Regions from separate parts of the Franzmannia qiaohouensis genome, predicted to be linked through region 3. Evidence: predicted binding sites of a transcription regulator. Region 3 holds the regulator's gene; each other region holds the start of a gene.
What was found. Region 3 encodes FliA, which starts transcription of late flagellar genes. Its sites were predicted from a motif close to CTAAAGTTNNNNNNNNNNCNGCCGATA; they were not measured.
Positions count from the first base shown of each region.

Region 1: QC821_RS18840 (flagellin N-terminal helical domain-containing protein) is a predicted target of FliA. The motif match lies at 7,721-7,747, and genes of this name have one in related genera.
Region 2: QC821_RS12210 (flagellar protein FlaG) is a predicted target of FliA. The motif match lies at 6,104-6,130, and genes of this name have one in related genera.

Region 1 is NZ_JARWAM010000016.1:95,339-105,537, reverse strand. Features, by position in the region: gene QC821_RS18865 (FliC/FljB family flagellin) at 1-484, shown strand, start outside; gene QC821_RS18860 (FliC/FljB family flagellin) at 716-1,849, shown strand; gene QC821_RS18855 (O-linked N-acetylglucosamine transferase family protein) at 2,027-6,487, shown strand; gene QC821_RS18850 (hypothetical protein) at 6,847-7,353, shown strand; gene QC821_RS18845 (hypothetical protein) at 7,484-7,684, shown strand; gene QC821_RS18840 (flagellin N-terminal helical domain-containing protein) at 7,802-8,611, shown strand; gene QC821_RS18835 (hypothetical protein) at 8,718-9,392, shown strand; gene QC821_RS18830 (bifunctional diguanylate cyclase/phosphodiesterase) at 9,462-10,199, opposite strand, start outside.
Region 2 is NZ_JARWAM010000008.1:38,957-49,155, reverse strand. Features, by position in the region: gene fliG (flagellar motor switch protein FliG) at 1-754, opposite strand, end outside; gene fliF (flagellar basal-body MS-ring/collar protein FliF) at 754-2,529, opposite strand; gene fliE (flagellar hook-basal body complex protein FliE) at 2,781-3,110, shown strand; gene QC821_RS12225 (DUF2789 domain-containing protein) at 3,261-3,497, opposite strand; gene QC821_RS12220 (asparaginase) at 3,560-4,612, opposite strand; gene QC821_RS12215 (alpha/beta hydrolase) at 4,677-5,573, opposite strand; gene QC821_RS12210 (flagellar protein FlaG) at 5,698-6,060, opposite strand; gene mtnN (5'-methylthioadenosine/S-adenosylhomocysteine nucleosidase) at 6,161-6,883, opposite strand; gene QC821_RS12200 (S-ribosylhomocysteine lyase) at 6,880-7,347, opposite strand; gene folD (bifunctional methylenetetrahydrofolate dehydrogenase/methenyltetrahydrofolate cyclohydrolase FolD) at 7,416-8,279, opposite strand; tRNA gene QC821_RS12190 (tRNA-Pro) at 8,491-8,567, shown strand; tRNA gene QC821_RS12185 (tRNA-Arg) at 8,639-8,715, shown strand; tRNA gene QC821_RS12180 (tRNA-His) at 8,776-8,850, shown strand; tRNA gene QC821_RS12175 (tRNA-His) at 8,908-8,982, shown strand; gene tig (trigger factor) at 9,261-10,199, shown strand, end outside.
Region 3 is NZ_JARWAM010000007.1:74,884-85,082, forward strand. Features, by position in the region: gene flhB (flagellar biosynthesis protein FlhB) at 1-435, shown strand, start outside; gene flhA (flagellar biosynthesis protein FlhA) at 432-2,516, shown strand; gene flhF (flagellar biosynthesis GTPase FlhF) at 2,566-4,881, shown strand; gene QC821_RS10950 (hypothetical protein) at 4,892-5,410, shown strand; gene QC821_RS10955 (flagellar protein FlhE) at 5,407-5,844, shown strand; gene QC821_RS10960 (RNA polymerase sigma factor FliA) at 5,956-6,651, shown strand; gene QC821_RS10965 (zinc-binding metallopeptidase family protein) at 6,843-7,808, shown strand; gene QC821_RS10970 (EAL and HDOD domain-containing protein) at 7,821-9,101, opposite strand; gene QC821_RS10975 (GGDEF domain-containing protein) at 9,217-10,199, opposite strand, start outside.

The sequences.
Region 1 (10,199 bases), on a different contig from region 3:
AGCTGATGTCAACGGCATTGATTTGCCGGACGGTTTCTCCACCACGGGTAACAGTCTGACCGTAGACAGCGAGGGTAACTACTTCATCCAGGGTACTCTGGATGGAGAAACGGCTTACGTCTCAGCTTCTGTCAATGTGACCAAGAACAGCGATGGAGAAGTGACCGGGCTGGACGTGACAGCAGGAAGCTTGGTCAAGGGGCAGCGTTCGGAAGGGCCTCTGGCCGCGCTCGATAGCGCCTTGAACCAGGTCGATAGCCTGCGCTCCGAGTTGGGTGCGGTGCAGAATCGCTTCGAGGATGCCATCACCAACCTCAATACCAATGCCACTAACCTGGCGGCGGCTCGCTCACGCATCGAAGATGCCGACTACGCAGTCGAAGTCAGCAACATGACGCGTGCTCAGATCCTGCAGCAAGCCGGTACCTCGGTGTTGGCCCAGGCCAACCAGATCCCGCAGAACGTCTTGTCGCTACTTGGCTGATGACACCTCGAGCTGCCACAGCAGGCCTCCTACGGGAGGCCTGCTGCGTTATGAGGCATCAGCTACACCGCTACAACTGCTGTTTCTGAGATAGTTTTACAGCCTTTTACAAAAAAAACGCTTATGGCCCTAAAGAACCGAGCAGGCCCGCCGTTAAAGAGTATAACGGCACACGAGGCCGTCGGGACGGCTCCAGTAGGGGTCATTAGACGAGAGCAAGGAGACATTACGATGTCAGTGATCAATACCAACATCACGGCCATGATCGGCCAGTCAAACCTCAACAAGAGCCAGAACAGCCTCCAGACATCCATGGAGCGTCTGTCCTCCGGCCTGCGTATCAACAGCGCCAAGGACGATGCCGCCGGTCAGGCCATCGCCAACCGCATGAGCAGCCAGATCACTGGCTTGGCTCAGGCGCAGCGGAATGCCAACGACGGCATCTCCATTGCCCAGACCGCCGAAGGCTCGCTGAACCAGGTTAACGATAACCTGCAGCGTATTCGTGAGCTGAGCGTGCAGGCTTCCAACGGCACTAACAGCCAGAACGACCTGCAGTCCATCCAGGACGAAATCACCCAGCGCCTCAACGAGATCGACCGTATCTCCGAAGAGACCAACTTCAACGGCGTCAGTGTGCTGGCCGATGAACAAGCGCTGCAGATCCAGGTTGGTGCCAACGACGGTGAAACCATTACCGTCAACTTACAAGAGATCAATGCCGAGACCCTGGGCCTGGATGACTTTAACGTCAATGGTTATGTGGGTGATCTGGATACCACTGACACCGCTAACTCTGGTGCCATGGCGACGGCTCTGGGGCTTGATGATAGTGACTTTTCTACCGCTGGTGCCGACTTTGGCGCAGCCTATGACGCAGTAGATGTCGATGGTTTGGATGGTCTGCCTGATGGGTTTACAGGCGGTGCGCTGGGCGTAGATGATAATGGCAACTTCTTCATCGAAGGTGATCTCAACGGCGAGACAGTGGTCTTCTCTGCGACCGTGGGAGTCGAGTTTAATGACGATGGTGAAGTAACAGCTCTTGGTGTAACTGCGGGTAGCCAGATCCCAGGCGATGGTTCTCGCTCCGAAGGCCCCATGGCGGCACTGGATAGTGCCCTGAACCAGGTCGATAGCCTGCGCTCCGAGCTGGGTGCGGTGCAGAACCGCTTCGAGGATGCCATCACCAACCTCAACACCAATGAGACCAATCTGGCTGCGGCTCGCTCGCGTATCGAAGATGCCGACTACGCTGTCGAAGTCTCCGACATGACCCGCGCGCAGATCCTGCAGCAAGCCGGTACCTCGGTACTGGCACAGGCCAACCAGATTCCCCAGAACGTGCTGTCTCTGCTGGGCTGATAATAACTGATCCATCGAGCGTTCTCGCTCGTTACCTAACGGGCCCTTCGGGGCCCGTTTTCATTCGTTTGCGTTGAATCACTCAATAGCCAGCCAAAATCCGGTTTCCTCGTTCCTTTGGTTCGACGCCACTAGCCGTAGGCTGACAGCATTGCCCACTACACCAAGTTGTCAGCCATGTCACGTAAGAAGCCTTCATCCTCACACCCTCAAGCCAAACAGGCACCGCTTACCCTGGCTCAGGCACGAAGCCTGACCCGTAAACGCCCCGACGATGCTGTCGCCTGGCAAACCCTGGGTAGGCTATTGGCCAGGGAGGCACAGTACGCCGAAGCCGGGGAGGCCCTCGAGCGCGCTATCGAACTAGCGCCGCAAGAGCCGAGCCACCATGACTGGCTTGGCTATATCGCCTATAAACGCCACGATACGCGCCAGGCGCTGTCGCATCTCGACCGAGCCGAGGAGCTGGCGCCCGCAAGTGTGCGCGCCCTGGTGACACGGGCCAAGATCTATTCCGACCATGCGGCATATCAGAGAGCCTTGGAGTATGCCCAGAGGGCCGAGCAATTGGCGCCACAGGATGTGCGCGTGCTCGACACCCTTGGCACCGTCTATAACGGGCTTTATCGCTATGAAGAGGCGCTGGCGATCTATGATCGGCTGACCCAGCTCGACCCTGGTAATTACGTCCACTGGAACAATGCTGGAAACGTGCGGCGTGATCTAGCGCTGCTGGAAGATGCTTACCGCTGCTACGAACGTGCCGAGACATGCGCCAAGGATAGCTCGGTAGCCTACTCCAACCGACTGACTGCGATGCATTACGATCCCGCCGCTACTCGTGCGGATATCGCCGAGCTGGCTCAGGCTTGGGAAGCCCGCTATGCACCAGACGTTGTCGCGTCGCGGCCGCAGCCGACCACTCGTCAACCGGGAAAGCGTCTGCGTCTCGGCATGTTTTCGGATGGTTTCCGCAAGCATCCCGTCGGCAAGATGATCGTACGCTGTTTGGAGAATCTGGATCCTGCTCAGTTCGAGCTGTTTGCATACACTTCCAGCGAAGTCACCGATGACCTGACGCGACGCATAAAGGCCACGACGCACCATTGGCGTTCCATGCGTCATCTGACCGACGCAGCCTTCGCACAGCAGGTACGGGATGATGGCATCGATATCCTGATCGATTTATCCGGCCATAATTCCGGCAACCGCATGCGCGCCGTCGCAATGCAGCCCGCCCCTTTACTGGTCAAATGGGTCGGCGGGTTGATCAACACCACTGGTGTGGCTGCCATGGATTATCTGATCAGCGATGCCATCGAGTCTCCCGAAGGCGAAGACGCTTACTATACCGAGAAGTTGATTCGCATGCCGGAGGACTACATCGTCTTCGATCCGCCTGCCAAGCTTCCGGAAGTGGGAGAGCTACCTGCCACTCGGAATGGCTATATTACTCTAGCCTGCTTCAATAACCCGACGAAGCTCAATAGCGCCACTTTAGCCCAATGGGCCGCGATAATGCACCAGTTGCCGGACTCACGGCTGCTTCTCAAGGGGCGCCCATATACCAGCGAAACCTTCTGCGAGCGGCTATATGCGATGCTGGAGGCAGAAGGCATCAAGCGCGAGCGTCTGATGATAGAAGGGCCGGGCACGAACTATGAGCTGCTGGAAGCCTACAACCGAGTCGATATTGCGCTTGACCCATGGCCCTACTCGGGCGGCTTGACGACCTGTGAGGCATTCCTGATGGGGGTGCCGGTCGTCACTATGCCAGGGCCTACCTTTGCGGGACGTCATAGCGCGACCCACCTGGCTCATGCCGGGATGCCGGAACTGGTGACCCATAGCTGGGAAGAGTATCACGCCCGGGTGCTCGAACTAGCCAGTGATTTGGATAGCCTGGCTACTATTCGCAGCCACCTCCGGGAAGTGCTGGTTCAGTCCCCGGTATGTGATGGCCCATGTTTTGCACGGCACTTCACTACCGCGATGCGCGCTATTTGGCAACGCTACTGCGCCGACGAGCTGCCGGCGGCATTGAGCATCGACAAAGAGGGTGGCGCCTACTTCGAAGGCGCTACGTTGCCAGTGCAATTGGTGGAACCTCAGCCGTTGATCGACGAGAATGACGAGCGTCAGGGAGGTTTTAACTGGGAGCTCGAAGGCAAGTTGATCGCCATCGACAATGGTGGGCAACTGCTGCACAACAAGGCCGTGCAGCAGCTACTGAAAAGTCGGGCCATGGAAGTCGTGATTTTCGACCCTGCCGGGGATGCCATCAACGACCCTGTCAAGAATCAAGAAGGCATTCACTACTATTCAGGTGCACTCTTGGGTGATGGCCAACCGACAACTCTCTACGCCTGCCTGGACCCTAAGCAGAGCGCTACCCTGAAACCGTTGCAGGAGCCTTGGCTACCGGAAGATGTCGCCAAGGGGAATCGGGTATTGACCGAACTGCCAGTCAATACGATCCCCTTGAACAAAATAGAAGGCCTACCATCCATTGATTGGTTGGTGTTGGATGCATCTCATGACAACAGCGCTATCCTCGAGCACGGAGCTGAAGCGCTAGAAAACACCCTGCTTATTCAGGTCAAAGTCGCTTTCCAGCCAACCCATGAAGGGCAGGCGAAACTTGGTGAGTTAGAAAACTGGGCGAATAATCATGGTTTTCGTTTGCATAATATTTATGAGATCCAGTGCCGGAGTCAAGTTTTAAATTCCATCTCGGTAAGCAGCGATAAGCACAATGATATTTTTATGGCCGATTTTATCTTTTTGCCTGATTATGTGATTCTTGAAAAGATGGATTATAAAGAAAAGGCAAAGTTATCTTTTTTGCTGCATACAATATTTAAATTTTATGATCTCTCCTTTTTCTTGATTGATTCAGTCGATAAGTATTTGGGTGGAAAATATTTTCGTTATTTTTTAAATAGCACTCCTGAACTATCTGAGGGGTTTGAGAATAAGCTTTCTTTTCTTAAGGCGGAGATATCTGAAAGTCAGGCTGAAAAATTAAACGCGCTGATTACTTCTTTCGTAAATTGCGACGAGCGAATTATTAACGAGTGGACTAAGGCTAGTGAACTCGTTCTTTATGAAGAAGAAAGGAATAATGCTGCTTTTTTTGTTCTTTCACACTCACTATGCAGTAGTGTAGATGTAGATAGCGACTATGAGCTAGGCTATAGGCTAAGGAAGTTTGGTTGGGAAAAAAAAGAAAGGCTATATAATCACTGGTTTGATTATGCTGTAAATAATTATGAGCATGAGTGCTGCAATGCTTCTGTAATCGTTATATCTAATGGTTTTAAAGAAAAGCTGTTTCATAACTTAAAGGAGATAAGAAGGCAGGGTGGAGATTTAGTGCAGATTATATTTGTTAACAATGGAAGAGATGATGGCGACTTTGAGTCAATTAATGATTATGTTGATACATGGGTGAGGTTGAAAAGTAATTCTGGTGCTTATTTGGCCAGAAATGTGGGTTTTTTGTTCTCACGCGCACCATTAAGTATTTTTATAGACGATGACGGCTATCCCGATGCTGGTTTTATAGATAGCCATTTAATAGCCCATAGTGTTAACAAAGTCATATGTGCCCGGGGTGTGTGCAAAAGTGATACAATTGAACAGCCAAAGCATTACTATCTCGGGAGTGAGATGATCTCATCTCCCCCAACACTGGAAGGTAATGTGTCAGTCAATAGCTCGGCGTTTGCTAAAGTCGGTGGATGGGGAGACTATATTTTATTTGGGCATGGCGGTTTTGACTTGTCTGTTAGATTTATGAATATGGGGTATGATGCGGGCAGCCAAATATATATACCTGATGCGGTATTGTTTCACGACTATGTGAGAAGCAAGGATCATGCGAAAGTGAAAACCTCTTTGCAAAAGGGATCTTGGCTAATCCTCGATAAGATGCATGGTGGTATCTCGGCTAAGATTAGAAACGGCTTTTTTAGTGGTGAAAGTGCTTCTGAAAAAATTAACTCTGTTGCAGAGAAGGAGTTGGAGCTTCCAGAGCACTCCTTTAGTGCTGAGTGTGAGAAATATTTACTTAGGTGTTATGAAAACGCTAGCGTTATTTTGGAATATGGTACAGGGGCTTCTACATTACTTGCTTCTCGTATGCTTGGAAAACATATTTATGGTGTGGAGAATGACTTTAATTGGGCAGAGCGAATGAAAGTTATTTTTAATCATCCGTCTTTCTGCTGTAGCTCTTCCCCTCATATATACCATGTTGATATTGGTAAGACGGGAGCATGGGCAAAGCCATTAGATAAAAAATTATGGGAGAGCTTTCCTGATTATCCAATGAGGATCTGGGATGAACCATGGTTTGAGGATCCTGATGTGGTGTTAATTGATGGCCGATTAAGGACTGCCTGTTTTCTGACAATCTTGCTTAAAGCGAGAAAAAAGACAACGGTTTTGTTTGATGATTATCGTGACAGGACCTATTATCATGTTGTTGAGAAGCTGCTAAAGCCTGTCGATTTTATCGATAGAATGGCGGTGTTCGAAATCTTCCCCGATAATGTAGAAATCAAGAAATCTGACTGGAGTTGGATAATACCTGAGTTTTATAAAGTAACTTTATCAGGTAGAGACGGGCGTTGAGGATTTAGAAAAAGTGTACAGTGATGGTTATCACCTGACACATGCCCCCGTTGTAATGACCCCCTGGTTTCTGCACACCCCGCATTAGCATCGAAGGGTGTGCAGAAACCGGGAGGCATTACAATGCGGGCGTTTTGTTTTGTAGGTGGCCAGATGCTCGATTGAGCTGTACCGGCTTTCACGGATCCCTGTGGTCTGAGTCGGATTGTTCTCTTGCCTGATCGTCTGCGGAGCCCTTCTTAAGTCACGATCTCCTGCATCGGTAGCTTAGATGAGGGCTCAAGTTTTCCTCCTACATGCCGATATGCTTATGAATATAACAAAAAGCTGGCACAACAACGTAGAGGGGATATCAGCACATGACCCATTTCGAGACCCTTCCCGCCGCCCTGGAAGTGGATGTCATTGATGGCCTGGAGCAGGCATTGAAGCGCTTGCAGGAACGCGATGCGGCGCTACTGGAAGCCCAGGCCAATGAGCGCAGTATCACTGCTCGACTGGGGTGCCATCTACAGGCAGTATTTCCCGACTGGGACGTCGATTGCGAGTTCAACTGCTGGCGCGGGCCACTGCAGAGCAGAGGCCATATCGTGGTGTCGACCACCAGTGCCACCACCGAGGCGCCGACCATCTTTCCCGACCTGCTGATTCATCGCCGTGGCAGCGGTGAAACCCTGGCGGTGATCGAAGTGCTGAAGAGCGATGCCCAGAGCGCACGGCACCGAGAAAGGCGAAAACTTCAACACTGTCTGAAAAGGCTCGGTTGTCCGCATGCGGCGATGATCGAGATCGGTGTCGGGGAGCGGCGTGGTCGACACCACTTGGAGATGCTGGCGACGCCGCTGCATGACGAGCAGAGCTTATAACCATCTGCACAGGTAGCGCTTTGCTCGATTATGCCCGCAAACGCCGTTTCTCTACGCTTTTCAGCAAATCGACGGTGTGGCCGGGCTTCTACAATGCAGCTATACCCTGCCATGCCGAGGCTTTTTTACCGTGACGCTCGACGAGTACCATCGGATCATCGAGGAGTTCGATAGCCTGATCCGCGACACCCGTGCGCTGATGCTGCGCTTTGAAGCCTCGGGTATGGATGAATCCCACGAGGCCGAGTACCTCGAGGTGCATGATATCTACGCCAAGGCGGTGGCCGATCAGCGTGCCTACACGCTGTCGATGCTCGATGAGGTCGCCTGAGAGGTGATCGCCTCTTGATCTGCGAATAAACGAGAGCTAAAGCTTTTTCCGCGCCGGCCGATACTCTGAGTAACCACCCCTGCGCGCCGCCCGGCGCGCCCTTGAGGGCTTGCCACGGTGCTGGTGCTCAATACTTCTATCATGTCGATGCTGGCGCGCCAGCATCTCCATAGCAGTCAGTCAGAGATGCAGACGGCGATGCAGCGGCTGTCGTCCGGTCTGCGTATCAACAGTGCCAAGGACGATGCCGCCGGTCAGGCGATTGCCAATCGCATGACCGCGCAGATCCGTGGCCTGGCCCAGGCACAGCGCAATGCCAATGACGGCATCTCGCTGGTGCAGACCGCTGAGGGTGCGCTTAATCAGGTCAACGACAATCTGCAGCGTATCCGCGAGCTCTCGGTTCAGGCGGCCAACGGCACGCTGAATGAGCGCGATCTGGCGTCGATTCAGAGTGAGATTGATGAGCGCCTCGACGAGATCAATCGCCTTACCGGCCAGACCGATTTCAACGGCGTCAAACCGCTGGGGCAGACTCGCTCGCTGTCGATTCAGGTGGGAGCCTACGACGGCCAGACGATCGATATCGCCTTGACAGCACTCAACCTCGACGGGCTGGGCCTTGAGGGCTTCAGCGTCGAGGAAGTGGACGAGGACCGCCTGGCGCGGCTCGATGAGGCACTAAAGCGAGTCGACCGCCAGCGTAGCTATCTGGGGGCGACGCATAATCGCCTCGAAGGGGTGGTCGATAATCTGGCTACCACTCAGATCAACCTGGCGGCCTCACGCTCGCGGATCATGGATGCCGACTACGCGGTCGAGGTGTCGCGGATGATCCGCGCGCAGATCCTGCAGCAGGCCAGCATCGCGGTGCTGGCTCAGGCCAATCAGCTGCCCAATATGATTCTCACACTGCTGCAGCGCTGATATCCCTCTGATTAGGTTGCTTTATTAAAGTTAGGCGAGTGCCTGCCGATAGCACTTTTGCGGGGTATGAAGCCCGCATCGGATCATTACGCAAGGGATATTCACAATGTACAAGTTGATGACTGCCGGTATGGCGGCACTGCTGTTGGGCGCTGGCGCAAGTAGCGTTCAGGCGTTCGAGGATCGCTACAGTGTTGGCGTGCTGGCGGGCACCACCGGGGTAGGGGCCGAGGTGTCATGGCGCTTTCATGAGCGTATGGGGGTGACGGCCCAGTACGCCGGTGGGCTGAGCTGGAGCGGCGACTTCGACACCGATGATGTGGATTACGACGGTGACCTGGATATCTCCGCTGGGGCCATCAAGTTTGACTACTACCCGTTTGCCGGACGCTTCTATCTCACCGCGGGTGCCATGCTGCCGGATATGGAAGCCAACGTTAGCGGGCGTTCCAAGCGCAACGATACGTTCGAATTTGATGGGCAGACTTATGCCGCCAGTGACATTGGCAGCGTACACGGCAAGCTGACCATCGCCGATGGTGTGCAGCCCTATGCCGGCCTGGGTTGGCGCTCGTCGCATCGGCAGGGCTTCGGGGTGTTTTCCGAGCTCGGGGTGATGGCGACCAGTATCGACGTGTCACTTAGTACGTCCGAGAATTACGAGGCACAGAGCGACCAGTTCCGCCGTGACTTGCGCCGCGAGGAGCAGCGTCTGAAGGATGAGGCCGACAAGCTGCCGTTCTATCCGGTGGCGGTGGTGGGTGTCTCCTACACCTTCTGAGGCTGCTTTATCACAGCACGCTGGTATCGCCCGGATTTTGTATCCGGACGTTGGTGTTTAGACGGGCGTTCAAGGCGTCGTCTCGGCACCGAGCCAGGCCTGCTGCCAGGCGCGGATCTCGCCGGCGGGCATCGGCCTGGCGATGCCGTAGCCCTGCACCAGGTGGCAGCCCAGCGCGCCCAGCGCCCGGGCGTGGGCCATGCTCTCTACGCCTTCGGCAAGCACCGGGCGTTTGAACTTGCCGGCCAGGAAGACCACGCTCTCGACGATGGCGTGGTCGTCGTCGTTCTCGAGCATCCGCGAGACGAAGCTGCGGTCGATCTTGATCAGGTCGACCGGCAGGTTGCGCAGGTAGGAGAGCGACGAGTAACCGGTGCCGAAGTCGTCCAGTGCCAGTTCGATGTCCAGCGCGTGGCAGCCTTTCATGACCTGCATGGCAGCGTCGATGTCATCCAGCGCGGCAGATTCCAGTACTTCGATCTTGAGGTCGCCGGGGCCGATCTGCGGATGGCGCTGCATGTGCTGGGCAAGCACGTCGAGAAACTCGCGCCGCACCAGCGACTGGGGGCTGAGATTGACGCTGACCGGCAGCGTCAAGCCGCTGTGTCGCCAGGTATCCGACTGTCGTAGGGCGGTTTCCACCACCCAGTCGTCGATGGCCTGCTCGAGCTCGGTGCCGGCCAGCTGCGGCAGGAACTCGCCGGGGGCCACCAGGCCGCGCTGCGGGTGGCGCCAGCGGATCAGCGCCTCGACGCCGACCAGGCGGTGTTCCGCCAGGTCGACCTGGGGCTGGTAGTAGAGTTCGAA
Region 2 (10,199 bases), on a different contig from region 3:
TGGCGCGATTGTCCAGGTCGAGCAGGTTCTCGAACAGGAACATCTCGTCGATGATCTTCTGGGCCAGATCTTCGCTGTGGGCGCGCACGGTCTCGATGACCACCTCTTCCTGACTGGAATTCATCAGGTTGAGAATCTCGGCGGCGGTTCTTACACCACCCATCTTGCTGCGCTTGAGATTCTGGCCGTCGAGCATGCCGCCGAGCACTTCGGTGAGCTCCTGCAGCGCCGCCGGCTGGACGCCGCTGAAGGTGGCGATACGCAGCACCACGTCGTTGCGCAGCTTATCGTCGAAGTGCTCGAGGATATCGGCGGCCTGATGGCGCTCCAGGTGCACCAGGATGGTCGCAATGATCTGCGGGTGTTCGTCGCGGATCATTTCGGCGACCAGCGAACCTTCCATCAGGTTGAGCGAGTCGATGCCGGAGCTGGTGCTGGTGGACTCGAGGATATCTTCGATCAGGCTCGAAGCGCGTTCGCTGCCCAGCGCCTTGGTCAGCACCGAGCGGATATGGTCGCTGGAGTGCAGGTTGATGGCGGTGAACTGCTCGGCCTCGTCATGAAAGTCGTTGAGGACCTGACGCATCTCCTCGTGGGAGACCTGGTCGAGGGTCGCCATCTCCTGGCTGATCTCCTGGACCTCGCGCGGCGCCAGGTACTTGAACACCTCGGCGGCGCTATCCTCGTCGAGGGCGAGCAGCAGGATGGCGCTGCGCCGAGCGCCACTCATGGTGATCTGGGCGGTCTTGCTCATCAGCTGTTGCCCTCGTCTTTGTGGATCCAGCTGCGCACGATCATGCCGATCAGGCGCGGGTCTTCCTGAGCCATCTCGCGGACATCCTTGAGCTGTTGCTCATAGGCCGACGACTTGCGCTTCTTGCGCGGCGGCGGTGAGTAGCTGTCGTCCTCGAGCTGCTCGCTTTGCTCGCTTTGCTCGCCGTCCTCGTCGTCGTTGCCGACGGTGGCGCGGAAGCCCGGCTCGGGAATGGCGGCCGCAGGCAGCGGCTGCTCGGTGTAGCGCTTGATCAGCGGACGTAGCAGCAGCAGGTAGAGCAGCAGGGCGATGAAGGCGATCAGCAGGTAGCGACCGGCGCTGATGGCCATGGCCTGAAGTTCCGGCGATTCCCACCAGGCGCGCTGGTCGAGCTCTTCCTGGTCGAGGGTGAAGGGGCTGTTGACCACTTCGACAGCGTCGCCGCGTGCTTCGGAGAAGCCCATGGCCTGGCGTACCAGGCGGTTGAGCTGGGCGATCTCGGCATCGCTCAAGGCGACGCGCTGGGTGTCGCCGTCGGCATCGGTCTCTTCGCGATAGTTGACCACCACTGCCACCGAGAGGCGCTCGATCTGGCCGCGACGATGCTGAATATGCTCGACGTTGCGGTCGACTTCGTAGTTGATCACGTTGTCGTGGCGCAGGTCGCTGGGTGCAGCGCCCTCGGCCAGCTCGTCCGGCTCGATGGGATTGCCCTCGTCATCGAGGGGCTGGTTGATCGGCGAGGGGGCGACGCCCGGCGGGGTGTTGGTGAGGGCGCCGGGAATGCCCATCGCCAGCTCATCGCCGCCGCGGTAGGAGGTGCTCAACTGCGAGCTGCGTACCGCGGCTTCGTTGGGCGCCTGGTTGGGTCCATAGCGCTCGGAGGTCTCCTCGCGGGTGGAGAAGTCGATCTGGGCGGCGACCTGGGCGCGGACATTCTGGCTGCCCAGGATCGGTGACAGGATGTTCTCGATGCGGCGCTGGTAGGAGCGTTCGACTTCGTCGATATAGGAAAGCTGGGTGCCGTCGAGGTCGCGGCTGGTGCCGCCACGCTGGGAGAGCAGGCGCCCGGCCTGGTCGACCACGGTAACGTCGTCGGCGGAGAGTTCGGGTACGCTGCTCGAAACCATGTGTACGATGGCATCGACCTGGCCCTCGCTGAGGCTACGGCCGCCATGCAGGGTGAGCACCACCGAGGCCTTGGCCGGCTCGCGCTCGCGGACGAAGACCGACGGCTTGGCCATGGCCAGATGAATGCGCGCCCGGTTGACCGGGCCGAGTGATTCGATGGAGCGCGACAGCTCGCCCTCCATGCCACGCTGGAAGTTGACCTGCTCGGCGAACTGGCTGACCCCGAAGGCCTGGTTGTCCATCAGCTCGAAACCGACGTTGCCGCCCTGGGGCAGGCCCTGTTCGGCGAGCTGCAGGCGCAGGGTGTGGACCTGGTCGCTGGGCACTAGTAGCGCCTGGCCGCCTTCGCTCATGCGGTAGTTGACGCCGCGGGTGTCGAGTTCGTTGATGATGCGGCCGCCGTCTGCCTCGCTGAGATTGCTGTAAAGCACGCGGTAGTCGGGGCTCTTGGCCCACAGCAGCAGGGCGATGATGATCGCGATCACCACCGCCGCGGCGATCATTAGCGGCACCAGCGGGTTGGCTCGCAGTTGCTCGGCAAGCTTGGCGGTCGTCAGGCCGCGCACCCCTGTGGTTGCGGCGCCCTCGGCGCTGCGCTGGTTGCCGGCCGGCTGTGCGCCAGCGTTGGTCTGGGCCTCGCTCACAGCGTGTCTCCTGAAGTTCTGCTGCGTTGCCCTGCGTCGGTGTCGAAAGTCATTGCGCCATCCGGCTCCACAAGCTGTCCGATTCGCCGCCCAGTGTCGGCAGGCGGTCGTGTTGATGAACGCCATTATGCGGAGGTGGGTAAAGGCTAAAGGGTAGAAAAGCCGGAGTTTTGCTCGCCAATTGCCGCTTTGGTGGTGGCGCCTGCCTTGCTAGGCTTGCCCCACGCTCTCCAACCAGTGAGTCGAGACGCATGAGTACACCCGCGATTCAGTCGGCCGTGGCGCAGATGCAGTCGTTGGCGACCCAGGCCGCCGGCGCCCAGCACAAGGGCCAGCACCTCTCCACGGCGGTCGGCCAAGGCGGCTTCGCCAGCGAGCTGCAGGCCTCGATCCAGCGCATCAACCGGCTGCAGCAGACCGCCAGCGCCAAAGCCACCGCTTTCCAGTCCGGCGACCCGGACGTGGCGCTCAACGACGTGATGGTCGATATGCAGAAGGCCAGCGTGGCTTTTCAGATGGGCGTGCAGGTGAGGAATCGCCTGGTGACGGCCTATAAGGACGTGATGAATATGCAGGTCTAGGTAAACACTGAATAAAAGACCGCACCAGCGAATCGCTGCGTTGCACGCTGCTGGTGCGCCAGCCCGGTAGGAATCCTCACATATTCCCCAGGCATAACATCACGATGCCCGGCCAAATGGCCGGGCATCGTCGTTGCTGGTGCGGGGATTTCAGGTCTTGCGCAGCGAGGCGTCGAGGTGGTCGACCACCTCGGCCCAGTCGGCGTCGTCCTCCAGCGCCTCGTGAAGGAAGTCGGCCTGGGCGCGGCTCCAGAAGGGAGCGTCGGGCAGTGGCAGGGCGTCCGGCAGCGGTGAATGTTGTTCGATAAAGGCTTCGATGGAGGCGGCGTCAGCGGGCAAGCCGAGCTGTTCGAAAAGCTCGCTGAAATGGTGAACCGGTGGTTCCATGGCAGTCTCCCTGATGGACGATATGTCCCTACACCATAGCGGGTCGCAGCGGCCTTTGCCGCTCAACGTTCGCCGGCCAGCGAAGTGAGAAAGCGTCGCCTGCGCTCGGTGTCGTCGAGCGGCTGGGCCAGCAGGTGGACCAGCTTGGTGAAGGCAGCTTCCGGCGTCATGGCGTCGGCGGAGAGCACCCCGGCATCGGCAAGGCCCTGGCCGGCGGCGTAGTGGCCGATCTCGATGCCGCCGTGGGGGCACTGGCTGAGGGCGACCAGCAGCTTGCCTTCGCCGCTGGCGCGGGCCAGTACGCCAAGCAGCTCAGGGTCTTGCGGGGCGTTGCCGCCACCCCAGACTTCGAGCAGGGCGCCCTGCACCGCGCTGGGCTCGAGCCAGGCAGCAACCTGCCAGGCGGCGATGCCGGGCCACAGCGCGATGCGCACTACGCTGTTGCTGGCATGCTTACCAATATAGTCGGGCAGCTCGAAGCGTGGCGCGCCGCGCTGCTGCTCTGCCAGGCCGCGGCTGGGGTAGAGCACCGGGCGGTGGTCGACCAGTTCGCCGAGCAGCGGATAGTTGGGGCTGCTGAAGGCATCGGCTGCCTGGGTGTGCCACTTGCGCGTACGAGTGGCGCGCAGCAGCTTGCCGGCAAAGCACACCGCGACCTCCTTGAGTCCCTGCTCGGCGGCGAAGCGCAGTGCCGCCTCGAAATTGCCCAGGGCGTCGGAGCCCTCGGCTTCGAGCGGCAGCATGGCGCCGCTGACGACCACTGGTATATCGATGCCCTGAAGCTGGTAGGCGAGGCTGGCGGCGCTCCAGGCCAGGGTGTCGGTGCCGTGCAGCACCACGATACCCGCATAGCGCTGCCGGCCGTGCTGCGCGGCGATCAGTTCGGCCAGCGCCTGCCAGGTGGCAGGGGTGGCGGCGCTGGAGTCGATGGGCTGGGGCGTCTCGACCAGCTCGAAGGGCGGTAAATCGGCGCGACGTGCCGGCGGCAGGCTGGCCAGGGCGGCGTCGAGGCGGCGGCCGATGTCACTCCCGGGGGCCAGGCCCGCGGCGCTGGGCAGCATGCCAAGGGTGCCGCCGGTGTAGACGACGAGAAGCGGGCGAGGGGGCTGCGCCATGGCGTGGTTCCTGTTGCGGCTCTAAGGATTCGGGCTGCCATGATACCCGAGGTTGGCGGTGTGATCAGTCGCCGACCCGGCGGCTGAGGAAGTCGATGCCCGCCTCGATGGCGCTGCCGCGGGTGACGAAGCTTGTCAGGTGGCCGCGCAGCCGCTGCAGGTAGAGCTCGCTGTGGATGCCGCGTTCGAGCAGTGCCTGGTGAAAGTCTGCGGCGTGGTCGACCGGCACCAGGCGGTCCTGAGTGCCGTGGAACAGGAAGAACGCCGGGGCGCTGTCGCCGAGCTGACGTGCCGGTGAGGCCAGTCGATACTGCTCGGGGACCTCGGCGCGGGTGCCGCCGAGGAACTGCACCACCAGCCGGCCATCGTCGAACTTGAACAGATCGGTGGGCATGCCGCCGGCGAGTACCGCCTGCAGCCGGGTGTGCTCGCCGCCGTAGGGCGTGGCCAGTTCGGCCCGGTCGGCGCTGAGGGCGAGGAGCCCTACCAGGTGGGCGCCGGAAGAGAACCCCACGCCGACCAGGCGCTGGGTATCGACGCGCCAGTCCGGTGCCTGGTCGTGCAGCCAGCGCATGGCAATCTGCAGGTCGTGGAGCTGGGCAGGGAAGCGATGCGCCGGCGCAAAGCGATGCTCGATATTGACCGCCACGAAACCGGCCTCGGCCAGCTGCCCGGCGATGCCGGCCATGTCGCTGCGATCTCGGCGCTGCCAGCCGCCGCCGTGGACCACCAGCGCCGCGGGGCGCAGCGTCGCGCCGTCATCGGCGGGCAGGTAGACATCTGCCTGCAACGCCTGGGGCCAGGCGTCGGGGGTGTAGGTGAGCCCTTCAAGAAGGGTGACCTGCTGGCTGGCGCTGTCGAGGGCCGTGGGCGGCTGGCCGGGGGCGTTAAGATGACGGCTGCAGCCAGTCACCAGCAGCGGCAGGCAGAGTAGGGCAATCAGGCGACGAAAGGGCAGCATGGCGGCGATCCGTGAGCTGGAGGGTCGGTCATCTTGTACAAGCCTATACGCTCGTAAAGGCTTTGTGGATGCATTGATGCGACCCGTCTCGCGGTGCCGTAGTTCCTGATGGCCCGATAGGCTGCTAGACCTCGAGGTTGATCAGACGACCCTGCAGTTCGCTCAGAGATTCGGCGATGCGCAGCACTTCTTCGCTGGGAATTTGGCGAATCACGTCGCCGCTGTCGCGGTCGACGATCCGCGCCACGGTGCGCGAGTCGAACTCATTGAGGTGGAACTCGACGCCGTAGGGGCGCATCACTTCGTTGATACGCAGCACCGGCTCAATGAGATCCCCCGCTGGCGGCAGCGCAGCCGCACCGCGCTCTGCCTGGCTCTCGGGGGTGGGGAGCGGGCTGTGACCGAGCTGTACGAGCATGCTGTCGAGGCGCTGCTGGGCGGTCAGGCCGCGAGTCGCGGGGCTAATATCGTTGATCAGGTCGCTCATGGTGGGGCCTCTTACCCTGCCGACTACTATTTGTCATTGATAGTATCGGCAGGGCGAGGAGGTTCTTTAGCGGCTGATCGGTGGTTCGCTTTCGCGGGCGTCAGGCAGGCGTGCGGCTGGGCGTGGCGAGTCTCGCGACCATGGCTGTGACCATCCGTGCCGAGTGGTCGGCGGCGGTTTCCAGGAACTGCTCGAAGCTGACGTGGTTGTCAGCGCCGCCGGCGATATCGGAGAGCGCGCGGATGACCACGAACGGGCAGCCGTAGAGATGGCAGGTTTGGGCGATGGCGGCGGCTTCCATCTCGGCGGCGAGCATGGTGGGAAACCGCGAGCGGGTCTTGGTGACCAGCTCCGGGCAGGCCATGAATACATCGCCAGTGGCGATCAGGCCTTCGACCACGCGCACCTCGCCGAGCGACTCGACGCTCTGGCGTGCCACCGTGACCAGTCGCTGGTCGGGCAGGTAGGCGGCGGGCATCTGCGGTACCTGGCCGTGCTCATAGCCGAACACCACGGCGTCGACGTCATGGTGGCGCACTTCGCTTGAGACCACCACGTCGCCGATCTCGAGCCCTTCGCCGAAACCACCGGCGGAGCCGGTGTTGATGATCGCCTCGGGCTGGTAGGTGTCGAGCAGTAGAGTGGTGCCGATGGCGGCGTTCACCTTGCCGATACCGGACTGCAGGATCACCACCTCGACGCCGTGCATGCGGCCGGTGTAGAAGGTGCAGCCAACGTGCTGACGGGTCTTGCTATCTTCGAGCAGGCTCGCCAGATAGGCGACCTCCTGGGCCATGGCGCCGATGATGCCGATACGCTTCATGCGAACACATCCGTCCACTCGTTACGCTTGGCGAGGAATTCGCGGGCGATCTGCTGGGCGCCTTCGAGGCTGTGGCTGGCTGCCCAGCCGCACTGCATCTCGTTGCAGGCCGGCACCTCTGTGGCGACCAGGATGTCTTCGAGGGTCTTGCGCAGCAGCTCGAGCACGTCGTCGTAGTCGTCGTGGTTGATCAGTGCGACGTAGAAGCCGGTCTGGCAGCCCATCGGACTGATGTCGACGACCTTGTCGCTATGGTTGCGCGACAGTTCGGCCATCAGGTGTTCGAGGGAGTGCAGGGCGGGCATCTCCATGTGCGCCTGGTTGGGCTGGCAGATGCGCATGTCGTACTTGTGAATCTGGTCGCCGTTGTCGCCGACCTTGATCCCGGCCAGGCGCACGTAAGGGGCCTTGACCTTGGTGTGGTCGAGATTGAAGCTTTCCACGTTCATCTGCTGTTCGCTCATGACGACCTCGTGATGCTGGAAATGGGGGCGTATTGCCTTGAGAAGGCGCGCATTCTACCTGACTCGGCTCAGCCTTGCATGGCGTCGTGCATGTCGGCGGCGTAGAGCGTGTTCTCGAGCAGCGAGGCGACGGTCATCGGCCCGACGCCGCCGGGCACCGGAGTGATGTGGCTGGCGCGCTCGGCGGCCGGGGTAAACTCGACGTCGCCGATCAGGCGACCGTCGTCCTCGCGGTTGATGCCAACGTCGATGACGATGGCGTCATCGCGCACCCACTCGCCCTTGACCAGCCCCGGCTTGCCGACGGCCACCACCAGCAGTTCGGCGCGGCGAACGTGCTCCTCGAGGTCGCGGGTGAAGCGGTGGCAGACGGTGGTGGTGCAGCCGGCCAGCATCAGCTCCAGCGCCATCGGCCGGCCGACGATGTTGGAAGCGCCGACCACGGTGGCATTCAGGCCGCGGACCTTCAGGCCGCTCTCTTGCAGCAGGGTCATGATGCCCTTGGGGGTGCAGGGCCGCATCAGCGGCTGACGCTGGGCCAGACGTCCGAGGTTATAGGGGTGAAAGCCGTCGACGTCCTTGTGCGGCAGGATGCGCTCGAGAATCGGTCCAGCGTCGAGATGTTCAGGCAGCGGCAGCTGCAGCAGGATGCCGTCGACGCTGGGGTCGGCGTTGAGTGCGTCGATCATCGCCTCGAGGTCGCTCTGGGTGGTGGCGGCAGGCAGCTGGTGCTGGACCGAGTGAACGCCGGCCTCTGCGCAGGCGCGATGCTTGTTGCGGACATAGACGTGGGAGGCGGGATCGTCACCGACCAGGATCACGGCAAGCCCGGGCGTGCGTGCGCCAGCCTCACGGCGCGCCGCCACCCGGCGGGCTACCTGTTGGCGTACGTGAGCGGCAATCGCCTTACCATCGATCAACTGGGCGGTCATCGAGAAATCCCCTGGGACATGGTGGTCGCCCGCGGCTGGACGCGGGCTGAAAACGTTGTGGGCGGCGATTTTCGCATGACCCGGGCCGGAGTCAAAGCGCCCATGCGCGGCAGTGATGGCGCTAAGGGCTTGACCAGAGGCGAAACATAAGTAGAATACGCCTCGCATTGTCGGGGCCTCAAAGGCGCCGGTAAGCCGAGCGAGATGTCGCCGGGGTGTAGCGCAGTCTGGTAGCGCGCCTGCTTTGGGAGCAGGATGTCGGGGGTTCGAATCCCTCCACCCCGACCATTTCAACCCTATGATTATATTGAATAAATATTGTCCTGGGGTTGTCGGTACGAGCCTGAAGGTCGTAGAATGCGCCTATAGCTCAATCGGATAGAGCAACGGCCTTCTAAGCCGTAGGTTGCAGGTTCGAGTCCTGCTGGGCGCGCCAACGAGGCGCTGTCATGGCGGGTTCGATGAGTAGCCTTGGTCGGTTGTTGGTGACGCAGTGGTGGATGTAGCTCAGTGGTAGAGCCCCGGATTGTGGCTCCGGTGGTCGTGGGTTCGATCCCCATCATCCACCCCATTCGTCAGCATGATCGTCGTTGGTTGTCAGGCATCAGCAAGTCAGTATCAGGTAGTGGTGGATGTAGCTCAGTGGTAGAGCCCCGGATTGTGGCTCCGGTGGTCGTGGGTTCGATCCCCATCATCCACCCCATTACCTCCCGCACGGTATTCTCTTTCTTCCCGTATCTTATCGCGCTGCGTCGGTTGTCGTCGGCGGTTTTCGGCGTGTGCGTCGTGATAAAACCGGCTTCGTTAGGCTGCACGCCTTGCAAATAGCCGCATCGCCCCCATTGTCGAGACATGACGCGCTTGCCAGCGGCTGGTGGGGTTCATAGAATTACCCCCTTTGCTCTCGCTGCGCAAAACAGCCATTCACGCATTCAACAGACAACGCATTCATCAGAACGCCCAGTCGGTAGAGGACTATTCATGCAAGTTTCCGTCGAAACGACCTCCCAGATCGAACGCCGTGTAAAGGTTCAGGTGCCGGCAGAAGAGGTCGATCAGGCCGTTGCGGCCCGCCTCAAGGACACCGCCAAGAACGTTCGCTTGAACGGCTTCCGCCAGGGCAAGGTGCCGATGGCCGTGGTGCGTAAGCGCTTCGGCGGGCAGGTGCGCAATGAGGTGGTCGGTGAGGTGATGCGTGAGCGTTACGTCCAGGCGATCACCCAGGAGAGCCTCAATCCCGCTGGCTACCCGCAGATCGAGCCGACCGTCAACGAGTCAGGCAAGGATCTCGAGTTCGTCGCGACGCTGGAAATCTATCCCGAGGTGGCGCTCAACGGCATCGAGGGTACCGAGGTCGAGCGCCCGGTGGTCGAGGTCAAGGACGCCGATATCGATCAGATGATCGAGACCCTGCGCAAGCAGAATGCGTCCTGGGAGAGCGTCGAGCGCGCCGCCGAAGATGGCGATCAGGTCACCATCGACTTCCAGGGCTTCCTGGGCGACGAGCCCTTCGAGGGCGGTAGCGCCGAGAACCACGACCTGGTGCTGGGCTCCAACAGCTTCATCCCCGGTTTCGAGGAGCAGCTGGTGGGGGCCAAGGCGGGCGACGAGCTCGAGCTCAAGGTCACCTTCCCCGAGGACTACCAGGCCGAGAATCTGGCCGGTCAGGAGGCGACCTTCAAGGTCAAGGTGCATAAGGTCAGCGCCCAGCAGCTTGCCGAGGTCAACGAGGAGTTCATCCGGCAGTTCGGCGTCGAGGAGGGGGATGTCGAGAAGTTCCGTGCCGAAGTGCACAAGAACATGACCCGCGAGGCCAAGCAAGCGGTGGATAACCGCGTCAAGCAGCAAGTGCTCGAGGCGCTCAAGAACGCCAACGACATTCCGGTGCCGCAGGCGCTGGTGCAGCAGGAAACCGACGCG
Region 3 (10,199 bases):
CAGTCGATGGCGCGTAACCGCATGATGAGCAAGGTCCCCAATGCGGATGTGATCGTTACCAACCCGACCCACTATGCGGTGGCGTTGAGCTATGACGATGGCCTGATGTCGGCGCCGCGGGTGGTCGCCAAGGGCGCCGACGCGGTGGCCGCGAGAATTCGCGAGCTGGGCGAGGAGCACGGCGTGCCGCTGCTCGAAGCGCCGCCGCTGGCGCGCGCGCTCTACCATCACGTTGACCTCGACCGTGAGATACCGTTCGAACTGTATACCGCGGTGGCCGAGGTCCTGGCCTGGGCGTTCCGCCTCAAGCGGGCCCATGCCGGAGCCGAAGAGATGCCCGATACGCCTAGTGACCTGCCGGTACCGGCTGAACTCGACGTCAAGTCGCCAGGCGCGGCGTCAGGAGAGAATGATGCAACCGAGGAGCCTCGATGAGAGCGCTGACTGACCTGATGAGCCGCCGCGACTGGATGGGCAGCGTGCATATGAAGCTGCTGGCCGGCCCGATCCTCATCCTCATGATCCTGTCGATGATGATCCTGCCGCTGCCGCCGTTTGCGCTGGACATGTTCTTTACCTTCAATATTGCCCTGGCGGTGATGGTGCTGCTGGTCAGCATGTTCACCCAGAAGCCCCTCGACTTCGCCGCCTTCCCGGCAATTCTGCTGTTTACCACGCTGCTGCGGCTGTCGCTGAACGTGGCCTCGACCCGGGTGATCCTGATGGAAGGCCACAGCGGGGGCGACTCCGCGGGCAAGGTGATCGAGGCGTTCGGCGAGTTTCTGGTTGGCGGCAATTTTGCGGTCGGCCTGGTGGTCTTCCTGATCCTTGTGATCATCAACTTCATGGTCATCACCAAGGGCGCCGGGCGCATTGCCGAGGTTGGCGCGCGCTTCATGCTCGACGCCATGCCCGGCAAGCAGATGGCCATCGATGCCGACCTCAACGCCGGCCTGATCGGTGAGGATGACGCACGCAAGCGGCGTGCCGAGGTGGCCCAGGAGGCCGATTTCTACGGCTCCATGGACGGCGCCAGCAAGTTCGTGCGCGGCGATGCCATGGCCGGCCTGGTGATCATGGTGGTCAACATCATCGGTGGCCTGCTGATCGGCATGCTGCAGCACGGCATGGGCTTCGGCGATGCCGCGCGCACCTACACCCTGATGACCATCGGCGATGGCCTGGTGGCGCAGATCCCGGCGCTGGTGATCTCCACCGCGGCAGGGGTGACGGTATCGCGGGTCACGACCGATGAAGATGTTGGCCAGCAGATGATCAGCCAGCTGTTCGTCAATCCCCAGGTGCTGATCCTGTCGGCCTGCGTGATGGGCATGCTGGGTATGGTCCCGGGCATGCCCAACTTCGTGTTCCTGTTCTTCACCGCGCTGCTCGGCGGGCTGGCCTGGTGGCTGATGCGCCGTCAGGAGAGCGCCATCGCCGAGCAGGAGATCAAGGCCGATGCGCCGCCGCCACCCGAGGCCCCGGAGGCCAGCTGGGACGATGTGCAGCTGGTCGATACGCTGGGCCTGGAGGTCGGCCATCGACTGATTCCGCTGGTCGATCATCGCCAGCAGGGCGAGCTGCTGGGGCGGATCAAGAGCGTGCGCAAGAAATTCGCCCAGGACGTCGGCTTCCTGCCGGCGGTGGTGCATATTCGCGACAACCTGGAGCTGGGACCCAACACCTATGTGATCTCGCTCAAGGGCGTAGAAGTCGGGCGCGGCGAGGCCTTCCCGGGCAAGTGGCTGGCCATCGACCCGGGCCAGGTCTCCGGCCATGTCGAGGGTACCGAGACCACCGACCCGGCCTTTGGCCTGCCGGCGGTATGGATCGATACCGCCCAGCGCGAGCACGCCCAGGTCTACGGCTACACCGTGGTCGACGCCGGCACCGTGGTGGCCACCCACCTCAACCACCTGCTGCATCGCCATGCCAGCGAGATGCTGGGCCGCAACGAGGTGCAGCAGCTGCTCGACAAGCTGGGCGACGACAGCAAGGCACTGGTCGAGGACGTGGTGCCCAAGGCGATCAGCCTCACCACGCTGCAGCGGCTGCTGCAGAATCTGCTCGACGAGGAGGTGTCGATCCGCGACATGCGCACCATTCTCGACACCCTGGCCGAGCATGCCGGCCAGCAGAGCGATGCCGCCAGCCTCACCGAGGTGGTGCGCGTGGCGCTGGGTCGCTCGATCACCCAGCAGTGGTTCCCCGGCACCGAGGAGCTCCACGTCATCGGCCTGGATGCCAACCTCGAGCAGGTGCTGATGCAGGCCATGAACAACGGCGGGGCGCTCGAGCCTGGTCTCGCCGATACCCTGATGAGCGAGGCCGAGCAGGCCCTGAACCGCCAGGAGATGGCTGGCGAGCCGCCGGTGTTGGTGGTCCAGCACAGCCTGCGCGCGGTGCTGTCGCGCTTCCTGCGACGCCGCCTGCGTCAGCTGGTGGTGCTGTCCCAGGCCGAAATTCCCGACGACCGTACCCTGCGCGTGACCAGTACGGTGGGGGCGCGCGGATGAGCCAGCGCATTGAATCTGCCATTCAATCCCAGCCTGTGAGGGGCGTGCGATGAGTGTTCAACGTTTCCTCGGCGTCAACAGTCGTGAGGCAATGCGCCAGGTGCGTGCTGCCCTGGGCGACGACGCCCTGATTCTTTCCAATCGCAACGTCGACGGCGGCGTGGAAGTCCTCGCCCTGGCCGACGATGCCCATGGGCGCATGACTGCGCCCACCCAAGCAGCCTCGCCACCCGCTGGAGACGCGGCGCCGGGACTGCGTTCGCCCGCCGACGCCTCGCGTCAGGCGCGGGCCTATGCCAGCCAGGCCGCGGCACGTTCGGCACCCGAGCCTCAACATCGCCCGGAGCCGTCGAGCGCTGCCGCGCCACCCGCCGCCGCACAGCCCGATTTTGCTGCGCTCAGCGAGCGGCTGCTGGGTGAAATGCAGGAAATGCGCGACATGCTGGGGCGCCAGCAGCGCGACCAGCGCAGCGATCGTGACCCGCTGGCGCGGCTGCATCAGCGCCTGTGGTCGGCGGGGGTCGGCCCGCGCCTGGCAGCGGAGCTGCTTGCCGAGCTGCCCGCCGAGCTGGATGCTGCCGGCGACGCTGCCGCTGAAGACGCCTGGCTGGGCCGTCAGCTCGCCGCAAGGCTTAGTACGCCCGGCGACGAGGCGGCGCTGCTGGACCAGGGCGGGGTGATTGCCCTGGTCGGGCCGACCGGGGTCGGCAAGACCACTACCACCGCCAAGCTGGCGGCGCGCTACGTGATGCGCCACGGCAGCGACGGGGTGGCGCTGGTGACCACCGACAGCTACCGCATCGGTGCCCACGAGCAGCTGCGCATCTATGCGCGTCTGCTGGGTGTCGAGGTGCACGCCCAGGAGGCCGATGCGCCACTCGACGAAACGCTGGCGCGGCTCGCTGACAAGCGGCTGATCATCATCGATACCGTAGGCATGAGCCAGCGCGACCAGCGCCTGGTGAAACAGATCGAGCAGCTCTCTGCCAGCGGGCGCCAGGTGCGGCTGCTGCTGCTGCTGAATGCCGCCAGCCACGGCGATACCCTCGAAGATGTCATCGTCAGCTATCGACAGGCGGCGCGGGCGGCCGGCAACCGCCTCGACGACTGCATTCTGACCAAGCGCGACGAGTCTGCGCGCCTGGGTCCGCTGCTGGATAGCGTGATTCGCCACGCGCTGAGCCTGCACTATGTGTCCCACGGCCAGCAGGTGCCGGAAGACCTGAGCCTGGCCGATGCCGGGGCGCTGGTCGCCGAGGCGTTGCGGGTCGATAACGATTCACCGTTCACGCCTGAGTTCAGCGCGCTGCGCGAGCCGGTGGCAAGTGGGCAGAAGCGACTTACGGCGCTCTCGCGAGGGCTGCTCGGCCAGGGGCGTGCCCTGCGCGCGGCACTAGATGCGCTACGCGCCCAGCAGCCCGGCTTCGCGCTGGTCGAGGGTGCCTGGCAGCTCGCCGGCCAGCCGTTGGGGCATCAGCGTGCCGCGCTTGACGGCCTGCACGCCGCACAGCTGGCCGCGGCCCGCGAGGCCGGTGACAGCAGTGCCCTGACCCTGCTGTGGGGCACCCAGCGTGTCAACGGCTGCGACTGGCGCTTGCCGTGCGGGGCGGCCACCAACGCTGGCCAGCTGCTGGCCAGCGGCTGGCAGGCCCAGCGCCTGCCGGCGGGTGACGTTGAGCGGCTCGAGTGGAGCGCTCAGCAGCTCGGCCCTGAGGCCCACGTGCTGGCCACGCTACCGGCGCCGGATGCGCTGGCCTGGCTAAGCGCCTGGCAGCTGCCGTGGCTGGCTGCGGCCAAGCCCAATCAGCGCGTGCTGGTCGACGGACGACGGGTGGCAGTATCGGAACTGGCCGCGCTGGCGGCACCGGACAGCGAGCTGGCGTGTCGCCACCAGGGGCGTCTTGTGACGCTTCCGCTGCAGCGCATGACGGTCGAGTATGCGGCGCGGCGCGGCGGCGAGTCGTCGGTTCCCCTGTCGCTGTTCACCGCTACACCCGTTGACCGCGACAGCGGCAAGCGCCTGGCGCGGCGCTATTGGCTGGCGCCCGAGGCGCCGGATGACCGTGCGCTGATCGCCCAGCAGCTGCTGCTGGCGGAGATGCCGGCGCTGACGCGTCGCGCCTGGCAGGGCTTGGCCGATGCCGGTCTGGGGGCCTGCGATGCCGAACTGCGGCTGCAGCTCGCCCATGGGCTGGCCAACGTGGCGCTCAGCCTGGCCGTCGCTGACGGCGACTGGGCCATGGACGTACGCGCCCAGCTGCTGGCGCTGCTCGGCAGCCAGCGCAGCCGCCAGGCAGCGACACTGCTCGATGCACTGATCCATCTGTTCACCGCGCGCGACGTGTTCCGTGAGGTGGCTGCCTGAGATGTCGAGCATGACGTTCAAGGACCAGGCTGCGGGGCTGCGGCAGTGGGCCGGTGAGCTTAGCCAGACACCGGCGACGGATGTCGATACGCCATCGGACGTTGCACCGCGCCGCGATGCAGCGGTGTCCTCTTCAGGCGATCGGGCGCTGCTGGTGGTAGGGCTGCCCGACGGCGATACCGCCCGGGTCTATCGCCTGCTCGACGCCTGGCGTCACCAGGGACAGGCCTGGGTGGGTGACCCCCAGGGGTGGCGGGTGGTAGCGCTCGATGAGAACAGCCCGCACCTGGCCACGCTGGCCGCCCAGCAGACCCGCTGGGCGCTGTGGGTCGACAGCGATCCAGACGCCTTCCGGCGCAGCTACTCCCTGCTGCGAAGGCTCGCCGAACGTGGCGGGCCCCGTGGGCTGCTGCTGCTGCACCCGAGGCTGGGCGTGTCGCGCGGACTGCTCAACAACCTGCGCCAGGCCGCCGCCGACTTTCTGGGGATTCGCCTGCTGATGGTGCGCCAATCGGAGCAGCGGTCATGAAGGCGTGGTTGGGTGTACTGCTGGTGCTGCTGGCCGGCGCTTGCTGGGCCCAGGCCGGGGCGCCCGCGGTGTCGGGCAGCTGGGTCGCCCAGGCGGAGGGCGTGCGGGTGGCGGTGCCAGGACGTGACACCGACAGTCGTGGGCTGAGCGGTGCGGCACCATCCGACGCACAGATTGCGCGTATCAGCTGGCAGTATGCCACCCCGCCGGGGGCGCTGCTCGAGGCGTGGCTTTGCCATCCTCAGCGCTGCCTGCGCCTGAATGGCGCCAGGGGGCAGAGCGAGGGGCTAGCGGGACTGTCCGCGGCCCAGCCGCTGCACTTCCGTTTCCGCCTCGGCCAGGGGGCAAGGCCGGTGCAGGTAAACGGGCTGCAGGTGATCGTCGATCATCGCCGGCCCGCCGCGGCAAAGGCGAAAAAAACCGTTGGCCAATGAGGCTATTCCCGGCTTGGTGCTGCGATCCGTCGCGCGATAATGCCAGGGTGATGAGACCGCCGCGGCGGTCACGATTCGATTTCCAGGCTGACTGAGGTCGCAACGACAGCGATGTACACGGCAAAGGGCAAGATCGATCAAGGCGCACTGCTCGAGCAGTACCTGCCGCTGGTGCGCCGTCAGGCGCTGGCGCTGCAGGTCAAACTGCCGGCGAGCGTCGAACTCGACGACCTGATACAGGCCGGCATGGTCGGCCTGCTCGACTGTCTGAACCGCTTCGACGCGGGGCAGGGGGCGAGCTTTGCGACCTATGCCAGTCAGCGCATTCGCGGGGCGATGATCGATGAGCTGCGCAGTCGCGACTGGGTGCCGCGCAGCGTGCGGCGCAATGCGCGGGCGCTGGACGAAGCGGTGCGGCGTACCGAGCAGCGCCTGGGGCGAGCGGCCGACGAGCAGGAGATCGCCGACGAGCTGGGCATCGAGCTTGCCGAGTACCATCAGCAGCTGGGTGATACCAACGGTGGCCAGCTGCTGCCTTACGAGGAGCTGGTGGCGGAGGGCGTCGAACCGGGCAATGGTGAGGGCGCACCGCCGTCGCCGTTCGCCGCACTGGTCGACGGTGAGCAGCGCCAGCGGCTGGTGGACGCCATCGAGCTGCTACCCGAGCGCGAGAAATTGCTGCTGGGGCTCTACTACCAGGAAGAGCTCAACCTCAAGGAGATCGGCGCGGTGCTGGGGGTCAGCGAATCGCGGGTCTGCCAGCTGCATAGCCAGGCAGTGGCACGGCTGCGAGCTCGCTTGACCTAGCCGGCACACGTCGACCGAGACGCCCTGCGCATGTGACGCTGGCAACACGCATTCTGGTTTTTTTCCTCCGCGCAACGATAGGTGGCTGGGCGCCTGACGCTTCAATGGTAGGCTGCAGGATGGAGTGCTGCATTCAGCCGCTATCTTTACCAGAGCGCTGCGCTCTGGCGTTGTCCAGGAGGGACTGCCTTATGCGCGTCTTTGCCAACCCGGTCGGTCCCGGGTCCCTGTGGTTCGACAACCTCGCTACTGCCACCGGCACGCCTGTCGCCTACGACCCGCAGGCCAGGGCCATGATCACCATGCCGCCGTTCTGCGCCAATCGCGACGTGATCGGCTGTAACTGGATCGCCCCCGAGCAGGGAGCGTTCTGCCGCGCCTGCGCGATGACCGCGCTGGCTCCGGATCCCGCGATTCCCGATGCCATGCCCCACTGGGCCAAGACCGAGGCCGCCAAGCGCTGGGTGCTGGATAATCTGGGGCGCTGGAACTGGTTCCGCCCGGAAGACCCCGGCGCTCCCCCGGTGTTCTACATGCTTGCCGAAGGACCAACGCCGGTGGCCATGGGGCATGTGGGGGGGGTAGTGACCATCAGCGTGGCGGAAGCGGACCCGGTGCTGCGCGCGACGCGTCGCGAGGCGCTCGACGAGCCATACCGCACCATGATCGGCCATATGCGCCATGAAATCTCACACATGCTGTGGTGGCGGCTCAGCCTGCGAGATGACTTTCTCGAGGCCTTCCGGGCGATGTTTGGCGACGAGCGTGAAGATTACGCCGCAGCCCTGCAGCGGCACTACCAGCAGGGCCCACCCGAGGGCTGGCGCTCGAGCTTCGTCAGCACCTATGCCTCCGCCCATCCCCACGAGGACTGGGCCGAAACCGCGGCCCATCTGCTGCATCTGACGGATATCGCCGACAGCTTCGCCGCCGCGGGACTCTCCTCCAGCGAACTGCCGTATCACGGCTGGGACCCTTACATGGAGGCAGACGCCGAGCGCTTGATCCATGTCGCGACGCACCAGGTGATGGCGGTCAACCACATCAACCGTGCGATGGGGCTGTCGGATCTTTATCCCTTCGTGCTCTCCGAAGTGTCACGCCGCAAACTGGTCTTCGTACATGACTGGCTGCGGCGTGGTGCCCAGGGGCTATGAGCGCGTCGGTCGCTAGCTCTCCTGCAGGCTGTTCATCAGTGCCTGGGTTTCCTGCACGGCGTTCAGATAGGCCGCACGCAGCTGCGCATTGGCCGGCAGCGTCTGGCCTGCCTGTCCCGCTTCATCCAGGGCGATGAACGACTGGTAGTCGCGGGCAATGATCAGAATCGCCCCGAGCTGGCCGCTGCCGTCACCGATGGCGGCGGTAATCGCCGCGCTGAGTTCGACCTCATTGAGCAAGTCGAGCATATCGACCCCCAGCATGGTGTCCATCAACGAGAACAGGCCGGTGGTAAAGGCGTCTTCCGGGTCGAGCTGGGGGAAGGGCGCGGCCAGGTGCTTGCACATGGTGGCGCGGGTCAGGGCATGCTTGAGGGTGAGACGCGACACCGGGCCGTTCTGGGCCAGCATCACCGTGGCGACCAGGGTGCGCAGCTCATTGATACCCAGCACCTGCAGGCTGCGGCGCAGGCTGCCGCCGCCGCCGCTCTGGGCGTAGTAGCTCGAGTTGCCACGCTTGATGACGATCAGGTAGAGATGCGGGTCCTGGGCGATCATGTCGGCCAGGCGGTCGATATTGACCATGTCGCGGTAGAGTTCGCGAATCAGCTTGATCTGGATGCTGGGGTTGCTGCGGCGGCTTGCGGTGGGCGGGGCGACATTGCTCGGCTGGGCGAAGAAGAAGCCCTGCAGCAGTGCGCATCCGGCCTGGCGCGCCGTCTCGACGTCGTCGCGGGTCTCGAGGCGCTGGGCCAGCAGCTGGCAGCCGGCGTCGCGAAAGGCGGCGAGTCGGGCGGGGTCGATGCCCTCGTCGAGGCGCAGCTTGATGATATCGGCCATGCCGCTGAGCGTATCGACATCGCCCTGCAGTACCGCTGTGGCATCCAGCGCCAGGCGATAGCCTCGCTGCTTGATCAGCGCCAGGGCGTTGCTCAGGTCGTCTAGCGGCGTGCCGTCGTCGAGTACCTCGATGACCACGTTGTCGGCCGGAAACGGCAGCAGCTCGGGCCGTTCGAGCCATTCACGGGAGACCTTGAGGAACAGCAGGCGATCGCCGATCAGCTTATCGAGTCCGATCTCATAGATGGCCATGCTGCTGGCCCGGGCAGTGGCCAGCAGCGGGTCGCTGACAGTCGCGCTGGCATCGCTGGCGCTGGCGCGATACAGCAGTTCATCGCCGACGTGCTGAAAATCGGCGTCGCAGATCGGCTGCAGCGCAATGCAGTAGCTGTCATCGGGGCTTACGTCGGTGCCGGTCGCGCTGGCCAGAGGAGTATCGCTGCTTGATGGCACGGTGGTTCCCTGCGTTCGATCCTGTCGGACCCCAAGGGGCGGGCGGGTATGCCGCGTTCTCATCCTGAGGGTATGGTGAGGATAGTACTCGTCGCCGCCGAACGTGACAATTTAGCTAAGGCGACTGAAACATCACAACGCGGTTGCGACCGCTTTCCTTGGCTGCGTAAAGCGCATCGTCGGCGTGTTCGAATAGGGTTTCACCGTCGATACCGGGTTCGAACATGCAGGCGCCCAGACTCAGGGTGACCGGCAGCAGGGTGCCGTTATCGAGGGCCAGTGGTGTATCGCCCACGGCATGGCGTATGCGCTCGGCAATCTCCGAGAGCATGGCGGCACCGCACACCACCAGAATGCAGAACTCCTCACCGCCGTAGCGCGCCACTAGATCGGCGTCGCGCAACTGGGCACGAATGCACTGGCCAATCTTGTGTAGCGCCTCATCGCCGACCAGATGCCCGTGGCTATCGTTGATCTGCTTGAAGTGGTCGATGTCGCCAATCATCAATGCGAACTCCCGGCCGCTGGCGCCGGCAATGATGAACTCTTCGAGTGCCTTGTCGAAGCCGTGGCGATTGCACAGCCCGGTGAGACTGTCGCGGCTGATCATCGATTGCGCTTTGGCAAGCTTGTGCTCCACCGCGCGCAGCTTGCCCAAATAGTGGGAGCGGTCGCGAAGCATTGCCATCAGCGTCAGCTGACCCTGGTGTTCATCGAGACGGATCAGAGTCGCCTCGACGGGCACGTCATTGCGCAACAGCATCTCGCGCCTGACGGCGCCGCGCCGCGACAGCAAGCCCTGGCGAATGAATTTCTGCAGGCGATCGGCATCCTTGTCGCAGAAAATTACCGACAGGTTCTCGCGGGTCAGGCGATGATGATCATCTTCCAGCAACTGTCGCGCGGCGCGGTTGGCATCGCTGATCTCGAGACCATTGGCGTCGCAGAACAGCACGGCATCGGGCCACGCCTCGACCAGCCCGCGCAGCCGTGCCAGGGCTTGATCGGCACTGATCCTCGAACCTTGATCGCGAAAAAGATAGGCACGCATGCCCAGCCCGAAAGGTAGTTCACGCATATCGAGATGCATGCCGGTGT